4 regions of the Enterococcus sp. AZ163 genome follow, and region 4 is predicted to be linked to each of the others. Evidence: predicted binding sites of a transcription regulator. Region 4 holds the regulator's gene; each other region holds the start of a gene.

Region 1 (5,160 bases), on a different contig from region 4:
AAAAGAGTTCAAAGAAAACACTGTTAAACTTGAAGGCGAGAGCGCTAAACTGAGAGATCAACTTAAGGAGATGGAAAGTGAACGTAACCAGCTCTTACAGAATTTAAATCAATTAACTTCAGCTTTACAACAAATACAGAGTAAACCGAAACGTTATCCAAGGAATTCGAGATACTAGAATGCAGAGAAAAATATTATAGAATGGATGTTTGAATTAAACATGATCACAAATATAAATAGCAGATTACCCAAAGACTCCACTGTAGCTATATTCAAACGTGATACGGAAAAACTATTAGGTTTTCTAAGTACTGAATCCTATGAAGATCATTACTCGTTTGATAATGATAGATTAAAACTCAAATTAATTACTTGGAATGAAGCTAATGAAATAGCAAAAAGTATCGTAAATGATCCTGATTTTACACACATACCAACATTTGAAAAAGATAAAAGAGAAAATTTTCTAATACCAATTGAAGAAATTAAAATTGAAGCTTGTAAGGTAGAATATGAGTAAATTGTTTCGAATCAAATTAGGTTATTGATGACCGATACAAAAGATATAAAAGTTTACTGAAGGATGCTGTTCTGGCAAAGGAATCAGCATTCTTTTTGCATTCAGATTTTTAGGTAGAGATAAGAAACTTTCTAAAAAATGTATATTTTCGGAAAGATGAGAAGAATAGCTTTTTTGACACCAACACTAATAAATAAAATCAGAAGCCAAGCAAGATTCTGATGGCAGCTTTGACTTTACCAAGCAAAATAAGCAGCATACGTTGATTGTATGCTGCTTAATCCTTATCGGGATTATCCGGTATGTTTTAGGAACTCTAGCTATATTGTTCAACTAGTTTCTTTATTTGTTCATATTGGTAAGCAATTGTTTGATCATTCCAAGCTTGGTCTTCTAAGGATAGCTCGTTCCCATCTTTATCACTGGTCTGAAAGTCCGAGTCAATTTCATTATAAGAATTATAGAAAACTTCAATTGAATTATCGTAATCTTCTTCCTTTTCATCAGGATCAAGATCATTCCAGGCTTCTATAGTTTCTCGGATAATCAAATCAATATAATCTGTAATAAGCATTACAGTGCCAGAATTAACGTTACGCACATACTGAATGTCAGTGTTACCAGCAGCAAGTAAACCTAGGAGCTTAGAATGTTTACCTAGCCAGTTTAATTCGCTACTCTTGTACTTTTGGATAGTCCGTTCAGAGATTCCAGATAATTCGGAAATTTCACGGGAAGTCTTTGCTCTAAACATTTGGTTCACCAGTTCAGTGTCAATAATCATTGTTATTCGCTCCTTTAGCTCTTTTCTATAGTTCTATTATATACCCTAATCAGGGTGAAGTCAAAAAAATACCCTGATTAGGGTAATTTTTTATATAATAACCTGCTAGGTTGATCATTCTAAAAAGATAAGTTTTTTTGAATGATCAATGTTCGTATTTTAAGTAGCAGGTAGTATCTTCAGGAGATACTGAAGCACCAATAACCATACTTAAACACGAACGAATGTCATTCCTGGACTCCAGGTAAAAATAGTAAAAACCGAACTAGTGACACACGGATAAATATAATACTAATATCGCAAATGAAATGATTCAAACAACCTACTACCAGCAATTAGGGGCAGTCTCTTGGCTTTATAAATCAAATTAATCCGGCCGCTGCTAACACGGTCGGATTTTTCTAGTTAATAAGGCTTTACGTAATAAGGTTGATTATGATAATTCAGCGCTAAATCAATATAAAATTGATAGCATGGTTCACTGACTTCAGCAATTGCATTCGGGCCAAAATCCCAAAGACAATTTTCTAATTCTTCTATTGTAATAAGCTTGAACTCATATTGTCGAATCGGGTTCATCGAGAATATCCTCCATAAATTCTTGATAAAATTCGTTCTTCTCCAGCTGAAGCTCAGCCGGGTCTTTTTTTTCCTTAGATTGTTTTAGCTGCTGCTTTTCAAAGATATCAATGTCCGACCATTTTTTTGCTCCAGTCAATTTAATATGTCGGACGTCTTCCCAAAAGATTATCTTGTCATTAAATACGAAATAGTCTTCATAAGCTTCACCCTGAAAAAAACCAGTAGCGCTGTCCTGAAGTCGGCCAAATTCGTCGCAAAGATTCAATTGTATCAGAATCTCTTTTGTCTGAAGAAAAGAATCCGAAAGAACAATATCTATTTCTTCCCTACTCATTTGTTTGAGCGCAGCGTTGTCTTTCAAAGCATATTCTTCAGTAGACCTTACTTGTTTCATTAAATCGTCCATGGCGTAAGCAGTACCCCACTTTAGACCAAATACTCGATCCCGATAATCGTTGTAATCTCGAAATTCCTTTTTCGTTCGTTTAACCATGTTGCTCGCTCTCGATTCCAGACATTCCCCCAGCATGACCACCGACTAAAGACGAGCGTTCTATCGCGCGGCCGCCTTCGAGTAAAGAGCTAGCATAAACTATTGCAGCAAAAGTATATTTTCTTCTTATGTTATCAATAACGAATTCAATTTTTCGATTGTCTAATTGCTTTTCAGGCTCTTCAAATAAATTCATTTGAAAAGCTGAAGTATACGTTAATCGTGAGCAATTCACACCAACCGATCTTATATCTTGTCGCTCGTAGTGTTTATCTAGTAGCAATAAGAGGTATCTAGCGATTTCTTTACTGGAATTAGTTTGAGGAACGCGTATTTGCTGATGAAAATTGGTTTTACCTTTCTTATCAAAAAAATTTATCGAATAGCCACACCACAAACTAACACATTCAGTTTTTGCATTTATACGACGTAATCTTGTTGCTACTTGGTCAGCCATTTCTCGAACGACTATTTGCAGCTCTTCTTTGCGTGTATAGTCCTTATTCAATACCTGACTGTTACCTATTGATTTACTTTTAGGTTCATATTTTTGACCTAAAAAGGAGCGATCAATCCCCCAAGCTGTCGCAAACAGCTGGGTTCCAATTATGCCGAATTTATTTTTCAACCGATAATAATCCGCATGTGCCAGGTCTCGCATATTGTGAATGTTCATTTTTTCTAATTTAGCTGCCGTTTTTTTACCGATTCCCCAAACGTCCGTTAAATTTTCAATTGACCATATTTTTTCCTGGACAGTTTCATAGCGTATTTCTCCGCGCATTGTTGAATTGTGTTTTGAGTAGATATCCAAAGCAATTTTAGCTTGCACTGGATTATCACCTATTCCAATTGTGACGTAAATGCCAGTACTTCTGTATACGTCGATCTGAATCAATCTAGCAAGCTGATCAGTAGTTGAACAGTCAAATAGCTTCAGAGAGTCGGTAACGTCTAAAAACGATTCATCAACGGAGTATACAGAGTGATTTTTTTCGTCAACATACCTCCTGTAAATATTGTTAATTTCAGCATTCTTTTTCATGTATAAAGTCATTCGCGGTGCAACTATATGTAGGTCTTTAGGATACGGGAAAGGTAAATCCCTTGCCCTGGAAACATTGGTTATCCCATAAGCTTTTTTGGCGGCCGGCGACGCAGCCAATACTAAGCCGCTACCGCGTGTTCCGTCGTCATTCGCCGGATAACTCATAACAACAAGCTTAGTCGTTAATGGATCTAATCCTCTCTCGACACACTCAGTTGACGCGTAAAATGACTTGCAGTCCGCACAGATAATGTCTCTTGCTGGTTCTTTTGAATAGTCGAATTTCAAATTATCATTGAACATCATAGCAATCTCCCCCAAGATTCTAAAAGAACATATGTTCGATACAACTGTACAGCAATGTTATCTTTCTTGTCAATAAAAAATTACTGAATATGACACTGGAGAACAAAAGTCTGATATTATTTATCTATATAATAGGCTTTTATAATTGGAGGGATTTATCTGTATGTAGTTAAAGAATTTAAAAAAATTGGCTTGTTTATTCTTATTGCTGTTATACTTCTAGGTTTTGCTTATTACATTGGTGTCACCTTAATGTTTATCTTTATGATTGCGGGTTTAGATTTATCTACCGTGAATAACGACCTTTTGTCAAATATAATTTGGTTTTCTGCTACCAACCTGCTCTACTATTTTCTGATAAAACAAACAGCTAAAAAGTCCTTGCTTTCTAAAAAGGCGGTTGATCATATTTCAACACTAATAGATTTTTCACTTTCATTCATTGCTTTTTTGGCTGTAAGTCTAATAGCCGGCAATAAATCTATTTCGTTTAACTTGTTCGAAATCGGAGTCACTCTTTCTTTTACTTCATTGAAAGTTTGGCTATCTCATTTTTTTAACATAGAGAGTTCACACTCTTGATCAGGAAGAAAAGGCTAAGAATGAAGCCGTAATATCTTGAGTAAATCGATTGATTAAGGGGGGCACAGAACGTCGAAGATAATACATTCAGTTAAAATGTATTTATCAATCATGTGGAAGATGTTTATACGTTAAACTATGTTACTAAAAATATAACTAAGCGAAGGTGTTAATGTATGTATATAATCTTTATAATCATTTTATTCTCGAGATATCCAGTAATAGATATAGCAAGTCTATTTTATTTATCTCATATGAATATTGTTAAACTAATAAACTCAGGACTTGTAACAACATTAATTGGCGCCGTATGTACTTTAGTCATTGCAAAGATTACTGTAAATTCTTTTGATAAAATAAGAGTAAAACGCGAATTTTTGAATGAGATACGTAATTATACAGGAACCTATTTAGGTGAATGCTTAGCATACATTAGGATTTTAGAGTTCATCAAAAAAGATTTTAGAGAAAATCTTTTAATCCAATATTTAGAAGTTCAAAAGGCTTATGCACAGTTGAAATTGCGATTTGGTGAAAAAAAAGATAATAAAGAGTATGAGATCATAGATAAATTAGAGAAAGAGATAACAAAATCTTATCGTTCTTACTTTGAAAGTGGCGAAAAGCTTTCAGAAGGAGACTTAAAAGAATTATACAATGAAATTACTAATAGTATGGTACAAATGGAAAATTATTTCTACAAATCATGGAAAGGTATAAACAATGAAAAATCAGATAGAGGTGAAACAAAATTGTAACCTATGGGTGTACTCAAAATATACACCAGTTTGTCGTTGTGCTGCACTACTTCAAAGTGTATCATTAGGGTGTATATTAAATGGTTA
Region 2 (5,905 bases), on a different contig from region 4:
GCTAAGCATATCCTGCCAGTCAAATTTTTGAATTTGAAAACTACAAGAGAGTTGAAGTAATTTTTTCAACTTTTTTGTAGTTTTTTTGTGGAAACGCTTGAAATTTGGAACGTTCCAAGTATATAATGTAGAAAATGGAACGTTCCAAAAAACAAGGAGGAGATTGAATGAATTATCAAAAAGCAGTTGCTGAAATTATTGAAGCCGTAGGCGGGCAAGAAAATATTATTCATGCCACTCATTGTGTTACTCGTTTACGATTGACCTTAAAGGATACTAATTATGACCAGCAAAAACTAGAAAACATTGAAGGAGCTAAGGGTGTTTTCTTCAATAAAGGACAGCTGCAAATTGTCTTTGGCACTGGGGTAGTGGAACGTGTTTATGAGGCGTTTATCCAGCAGACTAACATAGATGATCAGTCCTTCAAATCAGCGGAAAAACCTCAAACACTTGAAACATGGAAGGATAAATTGTTTGAATTCTTTAAAGCCTTCTCCGATATTTTTGTGGCACTTATTCCAGCAATTGTTGGCTGTGCGATGCTGTTGGGGGTCCGATCACTTTTTATTACTACTGGTCTATTTGGATTAGAAGGCAGCCTAGCCGATAATTATACTTGGGCGGCAGATACTGCTAGTTTTCTAAATATTATTGCTACTGGCTTAAATTTTCTACCGGTGTTTGTGGCCTATTCGGCGACTAAGCGTTTTGGAGGAAATCCGGTCTTTGGGATTATCTTAGGACTGATTTTGGTTCATCCTGATTTAGGGAATCGCTTTGAATACATGCAGGGAACTATTGAGAATGTGTCATATTGGCATATTATTGGATTTAGTGTTCCGCAGGTAGCTTTCCAAGGAGGAATTTTCCCAGCAATTTTAAGTTCATTTTTTATGGCGAAGTTTGAAAAATTTATTACTAAATATACACCAAAAATGCTGACATTTATTGTTGTTCCTGCAGTTACTATTTTAGTATCCTCACTGGCATTATTTTTAGTTTTTGGTCCATTAGGAGATTTGGTTGCTTCGGGAATTGGTACAGCTGCGGATTTCTTATACGTGAAGGCAGGCGTTTTTGGAGCTGGAATTTTTGCGGCATTGCTGCAACCGTTAGTGATTACTGGAACCCATCATATGATTGGCTCAATTGAGGCACAGTTATTGGCTCAAACGGGCTTTAACTATATTCAACCACTATGGGCGGTTTCCATTATTGCTCAAGGTGGTGCAGCGATGGGGATGTTTTTCTTAGCGAAAAAAGGATCGAAACGTCGTGAAATAGCTTTTTCCAGCTTTATTCCTACGTTAGTTGGCGTTAGTGAACCAGCTATTTTTGCAGTAAATTTGAAGGATTCAGCGGTGCCGTTTTTGTCAGCAGTTGCTGGTGCAGGAATAGGTGGAGCTTACATGAAGATTTTTGACGTGAAGGCGCTTGGTTTTGGTTTGACAGGTATTCCAGGCGTAACAATTGTAAATCCGCCAGTAGTTATTCACTATGTCATTGGCTGTTTGTTATCCTTTGCTTTACCGATCGTTTTCTTATTTATTTACCATAAAGTAAAAGGCGTGGCAGGAGCGGAAATCGGCATACCCAATCCAGTAAAGGACGTGAAGGCCTAAATGCAAAACTTATTAGTAGATCATAAAACAAATGTTTATATAGAAGAAAAAAGAATCCTATTAGAAGAACTGGCTGCGAAAGCAGCCAGTAGTCGTTACTTGCCTAGTTATCATATTTATCCTCAATCCGGCTTAATGAATGATCCTAATGGGTTGGCTTATTTTAACGGAAAATACCAGGTGTTCTTCCAATGGTATCCGTTTGCTCCCGTGCACGGCTTGAAACATTGGGGTCATACCACTTCAGAGAATTTAGTTGACTGGTCTAAACAAGAAGTAGCCTTGTCACCTACCAAAGAATATGAAAAGAATGGCTGCTACTCTGGAAATGCTATCGAATTTCAAGGAGAACTTTACTTGTTCTATACAGCAAATTATAAAACTGGACCCGGTAAAATCCCTAAACAAGCAGTAGCTATTATGGATAAAGAAGGTCACGTTCGAAAACGCACTGAACCAGTAATTGATGGTACGCTCCCTGGATTATCTGGAGAGTTACGTGATCCTTTTGTTTTTGAAAGAGAAGGCTGCTTCTATATGCTGCTGGGGGGCAGTAAATTTGCTGACGAAGTAAGACCAGGCTTTGGTGATCAAGGCGTTTTACTATTGTATCGAAGCAATAATTTATTGAATTGGAGCTATCAAGGGCTAATCGATCTGCCTTTTCCAACTGGCTACATGCTGGAATGTCCTAGTTTAATCCAAATAGACGGGAAGGATATTCTGTTTTTGTCACCAATGGGAATAACTCCTGAACAGGAACGCTTCAACAATCGCTTTGCGTCTATTTATGCTGTGGGGGAGTTAGATATTCTCAACCGCTGCTTTCATTCTGACTATTGGGATCAGATGGATGCCGGTTTTGATTTTTATGCACCTCAAGCCTTCTTAGGAAAAAATCAGCAGCCGCTGCTTTATGGGTGGTTTGGCTGCGGTGAACCTGATTATCCAGTGCAAGATGGTTGGCAGCATGGGCTTACTTTTCCTCAACAAATGCAATTAGAGCAAGGGAAATTCAAACGCTATCCTGCTTCAGAAATCGTCGAAGTATTTTCACAGAAACAGTCAGTTGAAAGCGAAAAAATAAACACGGAAAGCCGCAACTACTGGCTGGAATTAACTAAGGGATTCAAATTTACCATAGGCTCAACCAATGATTATTGGGAATTTCAGTATGACACAGAAACTAAACTGGCAACTGTTTCTCGGGATAATTTGGATAAAAAAATTGATGTAGGCTATGGCGAAAAAAGAAGTGTACGTATTCAAAACCTACAAAAGGTCGATGTGTTTGTCGACAACTCCTTCGTTGAACTGTATTTAAACCACGGGGAGCAAGTCTTTACTTTTCGAGTATTCCAAGATGAGTGCGATACAATTGCAGCTCAGCAAGGAATCTTAGCAGGATACTTACACAAAGCATAGGAAAATCTGGGCATTTCGGGATGCCCTTTTTTCTTACTTAAAAACTTTTTCTAGTGTATAACCAAGTCTGCTTCAACTAAAAACAAGCCTTAAGTTGTCTATTTCCGTTTCTTCTTTCGCTTTTTTTCTTTTTAGGGCTGTTGAAGCTAGATTTTTTGGTTTTATCGAGTTCGGTAAAGGGATTTCGGACATACATTTTTTCTGATGATCCATTGTCTGCTTTCGGTTCTGTCTCTTTTTGTCGTTTTGAGTAGTGCTAGTGGAGGAGGCAAAAACTTTTGTTTCCTTTTCTTCATCCTTAGGTGGAGCAGCAGAACTGGCAAAATGAGTTGTTACAGTCGGTGTTTTTTCGCTAACTTCCTCTGAATCATTGGAGCTGTCTGGGCCTGAATCAGGTGCAGTCTGTTCTTTCCACACTTCTATCTTTTCTTCTTCTTTTTTACCAATGTAATCAATTTCCGTGGTAGTAAAACCGCTTTTCACCAGCTTAGCGAAGCGGCGCACGCCATATTTTTCAAAAATTGTTAAAGTACTTAAAATGGTTAATAAATCACAATTTTCCTGAGTGGAGTATTTACAATCTACATTGCTTAGGGTCCAACCATGCTTTTAACCACTTTCATCTTTACTAACAAACAAACGATTAATAACCAATTCCCATTCGTCATCAAAAAAATACGGTATAGAATTTTCTGGAACTGCTGGAAGTTTGAACCCATAAAGGGTTGAGCGGCTATAAATAATGTTAGGTATGAGACAGCAGAAAAAAATAAAAAGAGACAGAGACTATCTATTGACAATTCCCTTTCAAACATGCTTTAATTTAAGGGAACGTATGTTTGTTTGAATTGAGGGAAGAAAAATGGATCTTTATAAAGGAGAACCAGTACGTGAAGTTTTTTGTATGGATTCCAAAAGTTTTTATGCCAGTGTAGAGTGTGTAGAGCTCGGATTGAATCCGATAACCACCTTACTAGTTGTAATGAGCGGTGATCGTAACGATGCGGGTTTGATTTTGGCTGCCAGTCCGATGGCTAAAAAAATCTTGGGAATCAGTAATGTCAGTCGAGGATTCGAAGTACCGGATCATCCCGATTTGATCATCGTACCGCCAAGAATGACGCTATACATGAAGTACCACATGGAAATTCTGACTATTTTCCGTCAATATATGGCGGATGAAGACATCCACACCTATAGTATTGATGAACAATTTGGCGACTTGACCCATAGCTGGCGTTTATTTGGAGATAGCCCGGAGGAGGTTGCTAAAGCTATTCAGCAGGAGATTTTACGAAAATTGAAAATTTACACGAGTGTTGGTTTGGCGGTAAATCCCTTATTGGCTAAGGTGTCAATGGACATGGAGGCCAAAAAGAATGGCTCCTTGTTTGCTCATTGGACTTACCAGGATGTGCCAGAAAAAATTTGGCCTTTAAAGCTAAGCGATTTCTGGGGGATTGGTCATCGAATGGAAATTCGCTATAACCGTATGGGGTTGCGAACGATGGGGGATTTGGCCCATGCAAATCCGTTTAGATTAAAGAATTATTTTGGTGTGATCAGCCTCCAGCATTATATGCACGCTTGGGGGATTGATCGGTCGATTTTGTCTGAAAAGGATAATTATCCTAAGAAAGAAAAATCAATTGGAAATTCACAAATTTTACCGAAAAATTATGCTCGCAAAGAAGAGATTGAAGCTGTTCTAGCTGAAATTTGCGAACAAGTTGCGCAACGTTTGCGAAAAGCTGATGTGATGGGAGCCACGTTGCATCTAGGGATGGGTTATGCGTATAACGGTGATCAAAAGCGTGGCGGTTTTCATCATCAAACGAAAATGCCGGCAACCAACCAAGGGAAAAAACTGACGCAACAGGCGCTTCAGATGTTTGCCAAATACTGGGATCGCTCGGAGGTGCGTAAGATTACAGTAAATGTTTCTTCTCTACAGCCGGCCAGTGGTTTACAGTTGAATTTATTCGAAGAGCCGCAACAGTCTATCAAAGAAGATCAAATAGATGATATCGTTGGACAAATTCGCAGCAAATATCAATTTCGCTCGATTGTTCGGGCCCATTCATTATTAGAGGGTGCCACCGCCATTGATCGAGCGGGCTTAGTTGGCGGACATGCAGGCGGGATGGACGGAATGTAGCTGATAGATATATAGGAAAAAACACAAGAAACAGCAGTTCCCCACTGCTAAAGAATAATATTTTCTATTTTAAGCCATGAATAAAATCATTTCAGGCATGAAATTAAATGAGGCAGTTGACGCTTTCTTATCACTGCACTCGTAATGAAAAGGGGTTTTTGCTGTGTATGATGATGAAACAGCAATGGAATTATTTTTAGAAGCAAAACAAAATTATCAGGATCGGGGAATGATCAAATGGATTGGCTTTTATCTATCAGATCATACCGCTATTCTAAATAAAGATAACCAACAGCGCTACAAAGAAAATTTACAAAAGTCCCAGCAAACATTGGAAGAAATAGGTCTGTTACTACAGCAATCCTATACACAGAATAAACGGGTTGTTTTGCAGTTGGAGGCTCTGGACAGTGAACGCAAGTATTACGATGACTTGGTAGGTCGGGTAATTGGTCAAAAGGAACAGCTTATCTATCTGGCGACGGATGAGGAGGATATGATTCATCTGGAAATTGAACAAATTCGTCATGTTAGGCTATTGGGTGCCAATAAAATTTTGACCAAGGATGAGTCTGATGCTTGATACAAATGGAGCAGTTTTTGAATTTAAAAGCGAAGAAGATGACCAGTTTACTAAAGATTACCATCGACTGGTGGATTCAGCAGTGCCGCTTTTTGCGGTTAAGGAAGATCTGCT
Region 3 (5,905 bases), 2.0 Mb from region 4:
GTAACCGGTTGAATGATGCTCAATCTGATAGCCGGATTTTTCTAATTCCTTAATTGCTTTCCAGATAGCCGTGCGAGAAAGCTGTAGTTCTTGTGCTAGTTGTTCGCCGGATACAAAGCCAGTCGTATTTTTTAGTTTTTGTAATACTTTTTCTTTTGTCGACAACAAGATGGCCTCCTTTTTGGTCAGTGTATCAAAAAAAGCAGACTACCGCAAAGTAGTCTGCCAAGAAGGATGAATAGTTGATTTTTAGCTAAGCAATAATGCGTCATCTTTTAATTCAGCACCTGAGTTTTGATGGAATAATTCCATTAATTTCGGTACGGTTAAATGTTCTTTTTCCTCTTGTCGGATATCGATCGCAATTTGTCCTTGGTGAAGCATAATCAAACGATTTCCGTAGTGGATAGCATCTTCCATATCATGGGTAACCATGAAGGCTGTTAATTGATGTTCACGAATTAATTTTTCGGTTAAGTGCATCACTGTGATGGATGTTTTTGGATCCAACGCTGCAGTATGCTCATCCAGCAGAATTAATTCAGGACGCTGCAAGGTAGCCATTAACAAGGTAATTGCTTGCCGCTGCCCACCAGACAGTAATCCAATTTCAGCATCCAAGCGGTTTTCTAAGTTTAAATCTAGAGTGGCCAGCTGTTCTCGGAAGAATTCACGGTCCTTGCTGCGAACACCTAAACCGAACCCTCGTTGGAAGCCGCGTTTCATCGCCAAGGCTAGATTTTCTTCAACTGTTAAACGTACGGCGGTTCCCATACGCGGATCTTGGAATACACGACTGATTTTCTTGGCACGTTTGGTAACCGATTGTTTAGTAATGTCTGTATCGTTTAGAAAGACTTTGCCTTCTTCGATTGGCAAGGTGCCTGCGATACTATTTAGCAAAGTTGATTTTCCGGCTCCGTTTCCACCGATGATCGTAACAAAGTCTCCTGGTTCCAGCGCTAAGTCAATGCCGCGCAGTACATGATTTTCGTTAATCGTTCCTCTTTCAAAGTATTGATGAAGATTACTGATTTTTAAGACTGGTTGCATTGTTCTCAACTCCTTTCTTACGATCTTTTTTTGGGATATTCAATCCTAGCTTTTGACGAATTTGCGGTAAGGATAGACAAACCACTAAAACGATGGCCGAAGCAAGTTTTGAGTCCGTTGGCTGAACGTTCATTTCGAATACTAAAGCCAAAATGAAACGGTAAATGATGGCACCTGCGACAATAGTAATGAGACGAGTCGCAATGGGGCGATTGTGCAGCAGTACTTCAGCGATAATGATAGAAGCCAAGCCGATAACGATTGTTCCCACACCGGAGTTTAAATCAGCAAAGCCGTTGTTTTGCGCCAATAGCGCACCAGACAATGCGATACAACCGTTAGAGATCATGTAGCCTAAAAGCTTCATATTCTCAGTTTTGATCCCGTTTGCTTCACTCATATCTGGATTGTCGCCAGTAGCCCGGATAGCTAAACCGATCTCGGTACGGAAAAACAAAACGAGCAGAACAATCACTAAAACAGCGATTAAAGCGCCGACAGCAATCACAGCATTGTTTTTCATTAATCCCATGCTTTGAATTGGGGTAAAAACAGTGTCTTCACCTAACAAAGCAATGTTTGGAGCGCCCATAACTCGAGAAGTTATGGAGTACAAACCGGTCATAGTAATGATACCGGCTAGCAAAGCTGGAACACGAAATTTTGTATTCAAAATTCCTGTAATCAACCCCGCCAGCATGCCGCCGAAAAAGGCAGCAATTGTAGCTAACACTGGGTGGGTACCGTTGACAATCATAACTGCCGCGATCCCGCCGCCTAGAGGAAAACTTCCTTCAGCGGTTAGATCGGCAATATCCAAGATACGAAAGGTCAGGTAAACACCGATCGCAAGTAAAGACCATAAGAGTCCTTGTGACGTAGCTGAGAGTAATAGTGACAAAATATTCATCCTTCATCCTTCTTTCTGGGTGCGCATATTACGCTGGTTCTTTAATGCTATCTGGATCGATTCCTAAATCTTTGGCCATTTCTTTGTTGACAACTAATTCAAGGCTGTCAGCACTTTCAACGGGCATAGTAGCTGGTTCAGCGTCGCCATCTAAGATTTTAGCTGCCATCAAGCCAGTTTGTTTTCCTAATTTTTTGTAGTTGATTCCGACAGTCGCTAACCCACCTGCTTCTACTTGGTCAGTTGATCCAGCAACTAAAGGAATTTTTTTCTCTTTAACAACTTCACCAACGATTGATGCAGCACTAGCGAACGTGTTATCTGTTGGAACATAGATGCCATCTACTTCGTTAGCTAAAGATTCAGTTACTTGTTGTACATCGTTAGTTGTGTTAGCAGTTTTAGTGATTACTTCAACACCAGCTTTTTCTAAAGCTTCTTGTGCTAAATCTGCTTGTATTTTAGAGTTTGCTTCACCAGCATTGTACATAATGCCGATTTTTTTAGCGTCTGGAGTTAAAGACAGAAGCAAGTCTGTTTGTTTATCGATTGGCACCATATCTGTAGTACCTGTTACATTGCCGCCAGGTTCTTTGTTGCTTTTAACTAATTTCGCTTCTTCTAAATCAGTTACTGCAGTTACAACGATTGGAATATCAGTTGTTGAATTTAGTAGTGATTGTGCTGAAGGAGTCGCAATTCCCAATAACAAATCATTTTTGTCTTTGACTAATTTTTCACTCATACTCTTCAGGTTGTCTTGGTTATTCTGTGCGTTTTGATAATCAATAACTAAGTTTTCGCCTTCAGTATAGCCCCCCTCTTTCAGCCCTTCTTTGAATCCTTCGTAGGCACCATCTAATGAGGCATGTTGTACCAATTGCAATACTCCTACATGTTTGGCATCGCTGTTCGCTGCACTGCCAGTGCTATCTGTTGTGTCGTTGTTTCCGCCTCCGCAAGCCCCAAGTGCTACTAAGGCAAGTACGCTAATTCCTGCTAATAAAGTTTTTTTCATCTTTTTTTCTCTCCTTTTATAATACAAAAAATCACCCACTCAGAATGCTAAGTGGATGATTGTACATACGAGATAATCATTTTATTATCCTCAGCCACTTAGTATTTCCTCTACGTGGCTGGTGGTACGTGAAATTGCTCTAGCCATCATAGATACAAACTTGCGTTTTGCCCTGTTTGCATCCAGTGATGAATACAAACATTATCTAAAATAGCTAAAGTAGCGATTATTCAGTTGTGGTTTTTTCATCGTCATCATATTCATAAGAAAAACCTCCACTTCTGGTTGTTCATTAGTATAAGGTAAGAAAAATGAGATGTCAATAATAAAAACGAAAAGTTCAGAAAATTAAGAGAGTTTATATATTAACTTTATTGGAAGGAGTAGAGTTAATTTGTTTAAGAAAACCTGCATCAAGAACTCGATTATTTCCAGAAGCTATTGACATTCTTGCTGGATTCATGTATTATATGAAGTTGCTAAAACTATCTGAAATGATCTAAGACAGGAACGAAATATTGTCCGTTTCGGTTTAAAATAAAGGAAACAAAAGTAGAAGCTCACGAAAATTTTTCAAGAGAACGTTCTATTTTTGGTTTTTTTTTGCCTAAAAGCCGTAAAAAATGTCTCTTGTTACACGAACTTAACGTTCGTAACAAAAATGTCATGAATCTTCGGATCGGTTTTCAGACTTTTAACAAGGAGTGAAGAACTTGGCTGGATATGACGTGAAATACGGGAAACACCGCACACGTAGAAGCTTTGCCCGCATCAGTGAAGTATTGGAATTACCGAACTTGATCGAAATTCAAACAGATTCTTATCAATGGTTCTTAGATGAAGGTCTAAGAGAAATGTTTGAAGACATTTTGCCAATTGAAGACTTTACCGGAAACCTGTCATTGGAATTTGTTGACTATGAATTGAAGGAACCAAAATACACCGTCGCAGAAGCACGCCAACACGATGCAAATTATTCTGCCCCTCTACATGTTATCTTACGCTTAGTAAACCGCGAAACTGGCGAAATTAAATCCCAAGAAGTATTCTTTGGTGATTTCCCATTAATGACTGAACAAGGAACCTTTATTATCAATGGTGCCGAACGGGTAATCGTTTCGCAGCTGGTACGTTCTCCTGGTGTTTATTTCCATGGGAAAGTAGATAAAAATGGAAAAGAAGGCTTTGGCTCAACAGTCATTCCTAACCGTGGTGCATGGTTGGAAATGGAAACAGATGCGAAAGATATTTCATATGTACGGATTGACCGTACTCGGAAAATTCCTTTGTCTACTCTAGTTCGTGCGTTAGGCTTTGGCTCAGATGATACTATTATGGAATTGTTTGGCGAAAGCGAATCATTGCGTAACACGATTGAAAAAGACTTGCATAAAAACCCAAGTGATTCTAGAACCGAAGAAGGCTTGAAGGATGTTTACGAACGTCTTCGTCCGGGTGAGCCAAAAACAGCCGACAGCTCTCGAAGCTTGCTGACAGCTCGTTTCTTCGATCCAAAACGTTACGACTTAGCAAATGTTGGTCGTTACAAAGTAAATAAAAAATTAGATTTAAGAACTCGTCTGTTGAATTTAACCTTAGCTGAAACCTTAGTGGATTCAGAAACTGGCGAAATCATCGTGGAAAAAGGAACAGTTTTAACCCACCAAGTGATGGAAGAATTAGGCCCTCATTTGGAAAAAGGATTGAACTCAGTGACTTACTACCCTTCAGATGATGCGGTAGTTACTGAACCAATGACGGTTCAACCAATCAAAGTTTATTCACCGAAAGATCCAGAGCGTGAAGTAACAGTTATTGGTAATGGCTATCCGCCTGCGGAAATACGTACCGTACGCCCAGCAGATATCATTGCTTCAATGAGTTATTTCTTGAACTTAATGGAAAACATCGGCAACGTGGATGATATTGACCACTTAGGGAACCGTCGTATTCGTTCCGTAGGTGAATTACTGCAAAACCAATTCCGGATCGGGCTGGCTCGTATGGAACGTGTGGTTCGGGAACGGATGTCGATTCAAGACACTGAAACTTTAACACCACAACAATTAATTAACATTCGTCCGGTTGTAGCAAGTATCAAAGAATTCTTTGGTTCTTCACAGCTGTCACAGTTCATGGACCAAACCAACCCACTGGGTGAGTTGACGCATAAACGTCGTCTATCTGCCTTAGGACCTGGTGGTTTGACTCGTGACCGTGCCGGATATGAAGTTCGAGACGTTCACTATTCTCACTATGGCCGTATGTGTCCGATTGAAACACCGGAAGGTCCGAATATCGGGTTGATTAACAGTTTGGCTTCTTATGCAAAAGTGAATACATTCGGTTTTATCGAAACACCTTACCGCCGGGTAGACCGGGCAACTGGCCGAGTAACTGAACATATTGATTACTTGACTGCCGACACAGAGGATCATTACGTTGTGGCCCAAGCCAACAGCAAATTAAACGATGACGGGACATTTGTTGAAGAACTAGTTATGGCTCGAGCAACTAGTGAAAACTTGGAAGTAACTATCGATAAAGTGGATTATATGGATGTATCGCCTAAACAAGTAGTTGCGGTAGCGACTGCATGTATTCCGTTCTTGGAAAATGATGACTCCAACCGTGCCTTGATGGGTGCCAACATGCAGCGGCAAGCTGTACCGTTGATCCAACCGCGTTCTCCATGGGTTGGTACTGGTATGGAATATACAGCTGCTCATGACTCAGGTGCTGCTTTATTATGTAAAAACGATGGTGTTGTTGAATTTGTAGACGCAACTGAAGTACGGGTTCGTCGCGACAATGGCGCCTTGGATAAATACGATATTACTAAATTCCGTCGTTCCAACTCTGGTACCAGCTATAACCAGCGTCCGTTAGTAGGCTTAGGCGAAATCGTCGAAGTTGGGGACATT
Region 4 (5,905 bases):
GGTACCAGTGAACTTTGGCTTTAGCAAACTGTACAGTCCACTGATTTTGGTTATTATTGGTTCGGCAATTATAGGTGCTTTAGTGATTTTTCTTACCTCTAGCGCGACGATGTTTCAACAAAAGCGTCAGGTAAAACAGCTGCAAAGTCAAATTGACGAGTTTGAAACCAATAATCAGGAAAAATTGGCAGAAGACAAGGCGCGTTATCAACGAGAAAAAGAAAATGAACTTGCGGCATTAAAAGCAGAGTATGAACGCTTGTTGAACGAAAAGGATGTCTATATACAGCAACTGACCGGCGAGGAAGCTCCAAAAAGTGACCCCAATAATCCACCTTTGGATTATTACGATTAAATGAAAGAGAGTGATTCTCTAAAAAATGAGGATCATTCTCTTTCATTTCTTTTTTTGTCTGGAAAATTTTGCTATACTGATACGGTTGGGAAGTGATGTTTTGAAAAAATCAAACTTTAAGTGGCAACTAAAAGAAAACACTTCTGTCTCTCATGAGTTTTCAGAAGAAATTATGGGGATGGGACATAGCCAAACCTTCGCTAATCTGTTATGGCAGCGAGGTATTCAAACGAAAGAACAATTTGAGGGCATGATCTATGCCAGTGTTGATAATTTGAATGACCCTTTTCTAATGCATGATATGGAAAAAGCGGTAGAGCGGATTCAGGCGGCTATTTTGGAAGGTGAAGCGATCCTAATCTACGGGGATTATGATGCAGATGGGATTACCAGTACCTCAATTATGAAAGAGACCCTTGAAATGTTGGGAGCGGATGTGAGGTATGTCTTACCCAACCGCTTCATCCACGGGTATGGCCCGAACAAAGAATTGTTCGAAGAAAAGATCAACGAAGGCATTCAATTGATTGTGACAGTCGATAATGGTGTGGCGGGAAACGAAGCAATTGCTTATGCGAATTCACGACAGGTAGATGTAATCGTGACAGATCACCACGAAATGCCGCCAGTTTTACCAGAGGCATACTGTATTGTCCATCCAAGACACCCTGAAGGAGCATATCCCTTTGGTGAATTGGCTGGAGCAGGGGTAGCCTTTAAGTTGGCAACGGCTTTGCTGGAAGAGCCACCTTTGGAATTGTTAGACTTAGCTTGTATCGGAACAGTTGCGGATCTAGTATCAATGACTGGAGAAAATCGGACGATTGTTCAGCTAGGGCTGGAAATAATGAAGCAAAATCAACGTATGGGTTTAAATCACCTGTTGAAGGTTAGCGGAGTCGATGTTCAGAAGTTGGATGAAGTTAGCATCGGTTTTGGGATCGGTCCACGCTTAAATGCGATTGGGCGGTTAGGCGATCCTAATCCAGCAGTAGAACTCATGACTACTTTTGATGATGCCTATGCTCGTGAACTAGCGAATAAATTAGACGAGATTAATAATGAGCGAAAACTAATTGTACAAACGATTACTCAAGAAGCAGCTGACATGCTTTCGGAAGATGCACCAGTTCATGTATTAGCTAAAGAAGGTTGGAATCCTGGTGTATTGGGAATTGTGGCAGGAAATGTTTTAAAACAAACTGGGAAGCCAGCGATTGTTTTATCTATTAATGAAGATGGAACAGCAAAAGGCTCTGGTCGTAGTAATGAATCTCTAGATTTATACGGTATGCTGACGACTATGCGCGAAAATTTCACACACTTTGGTGGTCATGAGGCAGCAATTGGTGTCACTTTACCCAGTGAAAACTTGTCAAGCTTGAAACAGCAAATTGCCATTTATATTGATGAAAATCAGATCGACGTTCAACAGGGAGCCACCCTGTCCATCGATCAAGAGCTTTCCTTTAATGAAGTGAATTTAGCTTTTGTCGAAGAGCTAAAACAGTTGGCACCTTTTGGAACAGATAATCCAGCACCACATTTTTTATTGGAGGAAGCAAAAGTTGCCCAGTTGAAAACTATTGGTGCTGAGCAGCAACATGTGAAATTCATGCTGACAAATGGCGACAAACAGTTAGATGTCATTGGTTTCGGCTTTGGTTTGAAATCTGAAGAATTACAACAGGAGAATACTCGTTTTGTCGGTGACTTAGAAGTTAACGAATGGAACGGACAAAAGAAAGTTCAAATGAAGCTGCTTGATTTTGCAACAGAAGGCTTACAGGTTATTGACCGTCGAGCGAAGCATAGCTGGAATCAGCCCGTAGAAACAGTTAGTACGCTGTATTTGGCTTTTCATGAGAGAAGTCGGGAGGTGCTTTCAAGTTCGTTGCAACAACATGTGCAGGTCTATCAAGAAACACGTCTTTCTGAGTATGCGGAATATCGGCAGTTAGTAATTGTTGATTGTCCAAGCGATCAAGAAACCATCAAGTCTTTAGTGAACCATGGTAAGTTTGAACGAGTTTACCTGTTTCTTTACAGTGCTGATGAAGCGTATCTGAACGGAATGGCAAATCGTGATCAGTTTAAAAGTTTGTATCAATTTTGCATCAAACAACAGCGTGTGGACATTCGCTACAAGTTGAAAAATATTTCAAATTATTTAAGAATATCAGAAAAGCTGTTAGTCTTTATGATTCGCGTGTTTTCTGAATTGAAATTTGTTACAATAGATGACGGTGTTTTGGAAATCGTGCCAAACCCGCAAAATCAATCGATTGAAGAAAGCGACAGCTACAAAGAGCGTTTGAAGCAAATCGAGAGTGAAGAATTTTTATTGATGAGTGACATTCAAACTATAAGAAATTGGCTGAAAAGCTAGGAGGAAATGCAAGATGGATTTAAAAGATTATATTGCCAGTATTCCTGATTACCCGCAAAAAGGAGTTATCTTTCGTGATATTTCACCTTTAATGGCGGATGGAGCTGCTTATCGTGAAGCAACTCGACAAATTGTTGAGTATGCCAGCAAAAAAGAAATCGACATGGTAGTAGGGCCTGAAGCACGTGGATTTATTGTAGGATGTCCGGTAGCTTTTGAACTAGGGGTAGGTTTTGCGCCAGTCCGTAAGCCAAATAAATTACCAAGAGCAACAATTGACGTTGAGTATGATAAAGAATACGGCACAGATATCTTGTCGATCCATAAAGATGCAATCCTACCTGGCCAACGTGTGCTCGTAACAGATGATCTATTAGCAACGGGAGGTACAGTCAAAGCAACTATTGACTTAGTTGAAAAACTAGGCGGAATCGTGGTTGGTTGTGCATTTTTAATCGAATTAGAAGAATTACACGGCAGAGACAAGATTGAAAAATACGATATCTTAACCTTAATGGACTATTAAAACGAAAAAAGCTCGAAAATCAAATGATTTTCGAGCTTTTTTATGCGGATTTGTGATAGTGATGATCGTAGTAATCATAAGATTCTATATAGTAAACCTCTTCAGGTTCTCCATTGTCGTAATAGTCGTCTTCCCAATAGTCTTCTTCTTGCTCGTATTTTTGGGCGTATTTTTTTTCGTCCCATAGCATGAACCAAACGATGAACAAACCAGAGAAGACAACAATCGTAGCTAAGGAACCAAGTTTGCCGATCAACAATCCAACTAACAAAAAACCAATGATTAAGCCAAATCTTCTTACTGCTTTCATAAATAATTCACCCCTAATAGAATATGCGAACAAATGTTTGTATATGTATTATACGAATGTTTGTTCGATTTGTAAAGAAAAAAATTAACCGGATAAAATCCGATTAATAAACGTGGTTTCGATACAAACCGACAACCTTGCCGAGGATAGAAACATTATCTAAAATGATTGGTTCCATCTGGTCATTTTCAGGCTGCAAACGAATATGATCTGTTTCGTGATAGAATCTTTTACAAGTCGCTTCGTTTTCATCGGTCATGGCAATGACAATTTCACCATTAATAGCAGTTGCTTGTTTTTTGACAATAACGTGATCTCCATCATAGATGCCAGCGTTAATCATACTTTCACCGCGAATTGTTAGCATGAAAAGGCTGCCCTCTTCACTAGATAAATCTGGTGGTACTGGGAAGAAATCAGAAGCTTCTTCAACAGCTAAAATTGGTTCACCAGCTGTAACAACTCCCAGCATGGGAATTACCTGAGGTTGAGCACCAATTTTTTCAAGCCCGGTAATCGTTAATTCAATCGCTCGGGGCTTTGTTGGATCTCGTAGAATCAAGCCTTTTTTCTCTAAACGAGCTAAGTGTCCGTGAACAGTGGAGGTAGACGAAAGGTTCACTGCTTCACCTATTTCACGAACAGTTGGGGGATAGCCTTTATTTTCAACGCGTTCATGAATAAAACGCAGAACTTCTAATTGTTTTGTTTCGGTTCGTTTTGCCAATGCGCTCACCTTCTTTTCTTTTTTTTCAGTTTAGCATAATTTTTTTGATAAATCAAACAAGCGTTCGCTTTTTTTGCTTTTTTTTCCTAGACATTTTAAGGTATAATAGGGAACGGAAGCGAGGTGCATAAAATGATTTCGGATGAAAAAATTGCTCGTATCAATGAATTGGCAAAAAAGAAGAAGTCTGAAGGACTGACAAATGCTGAAGAAAAGGAACAAAAGGTTTTACGAGAAGAATATTTATCAACTTTTCGCAGCGGCATGCGCCATCACATTGAAGGAATGAAAATCGTTGATCCTGATGGAAAAGACGTCACACCAGACAAGCTGAAGAAAATTCAGCAGCAAAAAGGCTTACACAATCGAAAATAATTTGAATATTTGCTATTTCTGATTGAAAACGATAATTAAATCGGTTACAATGAATGTGGAATAAAAGTATTTATCACCGAAAAGGAGGACGAATTATTTTGTTTGATAAAATTGATCAGTTAGGTGTTAACACGATCCGTACATTAAGTATTGAAGCAATACAGAAGGCTAACTCTGGGCATCCAGGTTTACCCATGGGGGCTGCGCCAATGGCATACGCTCTTTGGACTAAGCATCTAAATGTAAATCCGGCTACGTCATTAAACTGGCCTAACCGAGATCGTTTCATCCTATCTGCAGGTCATGGTTCTGCAATGTTATATAGCCTGTTGCATTTAGCAGGTTACCAGGTAACGATTGATGATTTGAAAAGCTTTCGTCAGTGGGAAAGTAAAACGCCAGGACATCCTGAATTTCAACATACAGATGGTGTCGAAGCAACAACTGGACCATTAGGACAAGGTATTTCAATGGCAGTAGGTATGGCAATGGCTGAAGCACATTTAGCTGCAACTTATAACCGTGACAGCTTCAATATAATGGATCATTACACTTATACAATCGTCGGTGATGGAGACTTAATGGAAGGTGTTTCTCAAGAAGCTAGCTCAATGGCTGGACATATGAAACTTGGTAAATTGGTTGTTTTATATGATTCAAATGACATTTCTCTAGATGGACCAACGAATAAAGCCTTTACTGAAAATGTAGGTGCGCGTTATGAAGCATATGGCTGGCAACACATTCTTGTAAAAGATGGTAATGATTTAGAAGCAATCAGCAAAGCGATCGAAGAAGCAAAGGCTGAAACTGAAAAGCCGACTTTGATTGAAGTTAAGACTGTAATCGGTTTTGGTGCACCAAAAGAAGGAACTTCTGCTGTTCATGGAGCTCCAATTGGGGACGAGGGTATCACAGCTGCTAAAGCAGTTTATGGTTGGGAATATCCTGATTTTACAGTGCCTGATGAGGTTGCTGAACGCTTTAAAGCAGATATGCTTGATAAGGGTGCTGAAGTAGAGGGTCAATGGAATGACATGTTCAAGAACTACGAAAATGCGCATCCAGAATTGGCGAAACAATTCAAAGACGCTTTTGCTGACAAATTACCAGAAAACTGGGTAGAAAGTTTACCAGTCTATGAAGAGGGTTCAAGCCAAGCGAGCCGCGTATCAAGTAAAGAAGTTATCCAAGCAGTTGCTAAAGCTGTACCAACAGTTTGG

The links. The regulator LexA, encoded in region 4, represses DNA repair genes until DNA is damaged. The targets are predictions, from matches to a motif close to CNAACANNTGTTNG.
Region 1: IGI46_RS25190 (Y-family DNA polymerase) is a predicted target of LexA. The motif match lies at 3,758-3,771, and genes of this name have one in related genera.
Region 2: IGI46_RS24100 (Y-family DNA polymerase) is a predicted target of LexA. The motif match lies at 3,879-3,892, and genes of this name have one in related genera.
Region 3: IGI46_RS04330 (ABC transporter substrate binding protein) is a predicted target of LexA. The motif match lies at 3,137-3,150, and genes of this name have one in related genera.

The regions. Positions count from the first base shown of each region.
Region 1 covers NZ_JBIPAO010000005.1:42,225-47,384, reverse strand. The annotation lists gene IGI46_RS25215 (helix-turn-helix domain-containing protein) at 1-178, shown strand, start outside; gene IGI46_RS25210 (hypothetical protein) at 206-520, shown strand; gene IGI46_RS25205 (hypothetical protein) at 837-1,304, opposite strand; gene IGI46_RS25200 (hypothetical protein) at 1,710-1,883, opposite strand; gene IGI46_RS25195 (hypothetical protein) at 1,861-2,379, opposite strand; gene IGI46_RS25190 (Y-family DNA polymerase) at 2,372-3,733, opposite strand; gene IGI46_RS25185 (hypothetical protein) at 4,570-5,073, shown strand.
Region 2 covers NZ_JBIPAO010000003.1:516,606-522,510, forward strand. The annotation lists gene IGI46_RS24080 (LacI family DNA-binding transcriptional regulator) at 1-60, shown strand, start outside; gene IGI46_RS24085 (PTS transporter subunit EIIC) at 168-1,625, shown strand; gene IGI46_RS24090 (glycoside hydrolase family 32 protein) at 1,626-3,050, shown strand; gene IGI46_RS24095 (hypothetical protein) at 3,123-3,554, opposite strand; gene IGI46_RS24100 (Y-family DNA polymerase) at 3,913-5,208, shown strand; gene IGI46_RS24105 (hypothetical protein) at 5,372-5,791, shown strand; gene IGI46_RS24110 (DUF5960 family protein) at 5,784-5,905, shown strand, end outside.
Region 3 covers NZ_JBIPAO010000001.1:860,909-866,813, forward strand. The annotation lists gene IGI46_RS04315 (biotin--[acetyl-CoA-carboxylase] ligase) at 1-165, opposite strand, end outside; gene IGI46_RS04320 (ABC transporter ATP-binding protein) at 250-1,053, opposite strand; gene IGI46_RS04325 (ABC transporter permease) at 1,028-1,963, opposite strand; gene IGI46_RS04330 (ABC transporter substrate binding protein) at 1,992-2,981, opposite strand; gene rpoB (DNA-directed RNA polymerase subunit beta) at 3,686-5,905, shown strand, end outside.
Region 4 covers NZ_JBIPAO010000001.1:2,888,930-2,894,834, reverse strand. The annotation lists gene IGI46_RS13845 (lipopolysaccharide assembly protein LapA domain-containing protein) at 1-355, shown strand, start outside; gene recJ (single-stranded-DNA-specific exonuclease RecJ) at 456-2,744, shown strand; gene IGI46_RS13835 (adenine phosphoribosyltransferase) at 2,758-3,270, shown strand; gene IGI46_RS13830 (hypothetical protein) at 3,311-3,580, opposite strand; gene lexA (transcriptional repressor LexA) at 3,684-4,307, opposite strand; gene IGI46_RS13820 (DUF896 family protein) at 4,440-4,682, shown strand; gene tkt (transketolase) at 4,781-5,905, shown strand, end outside.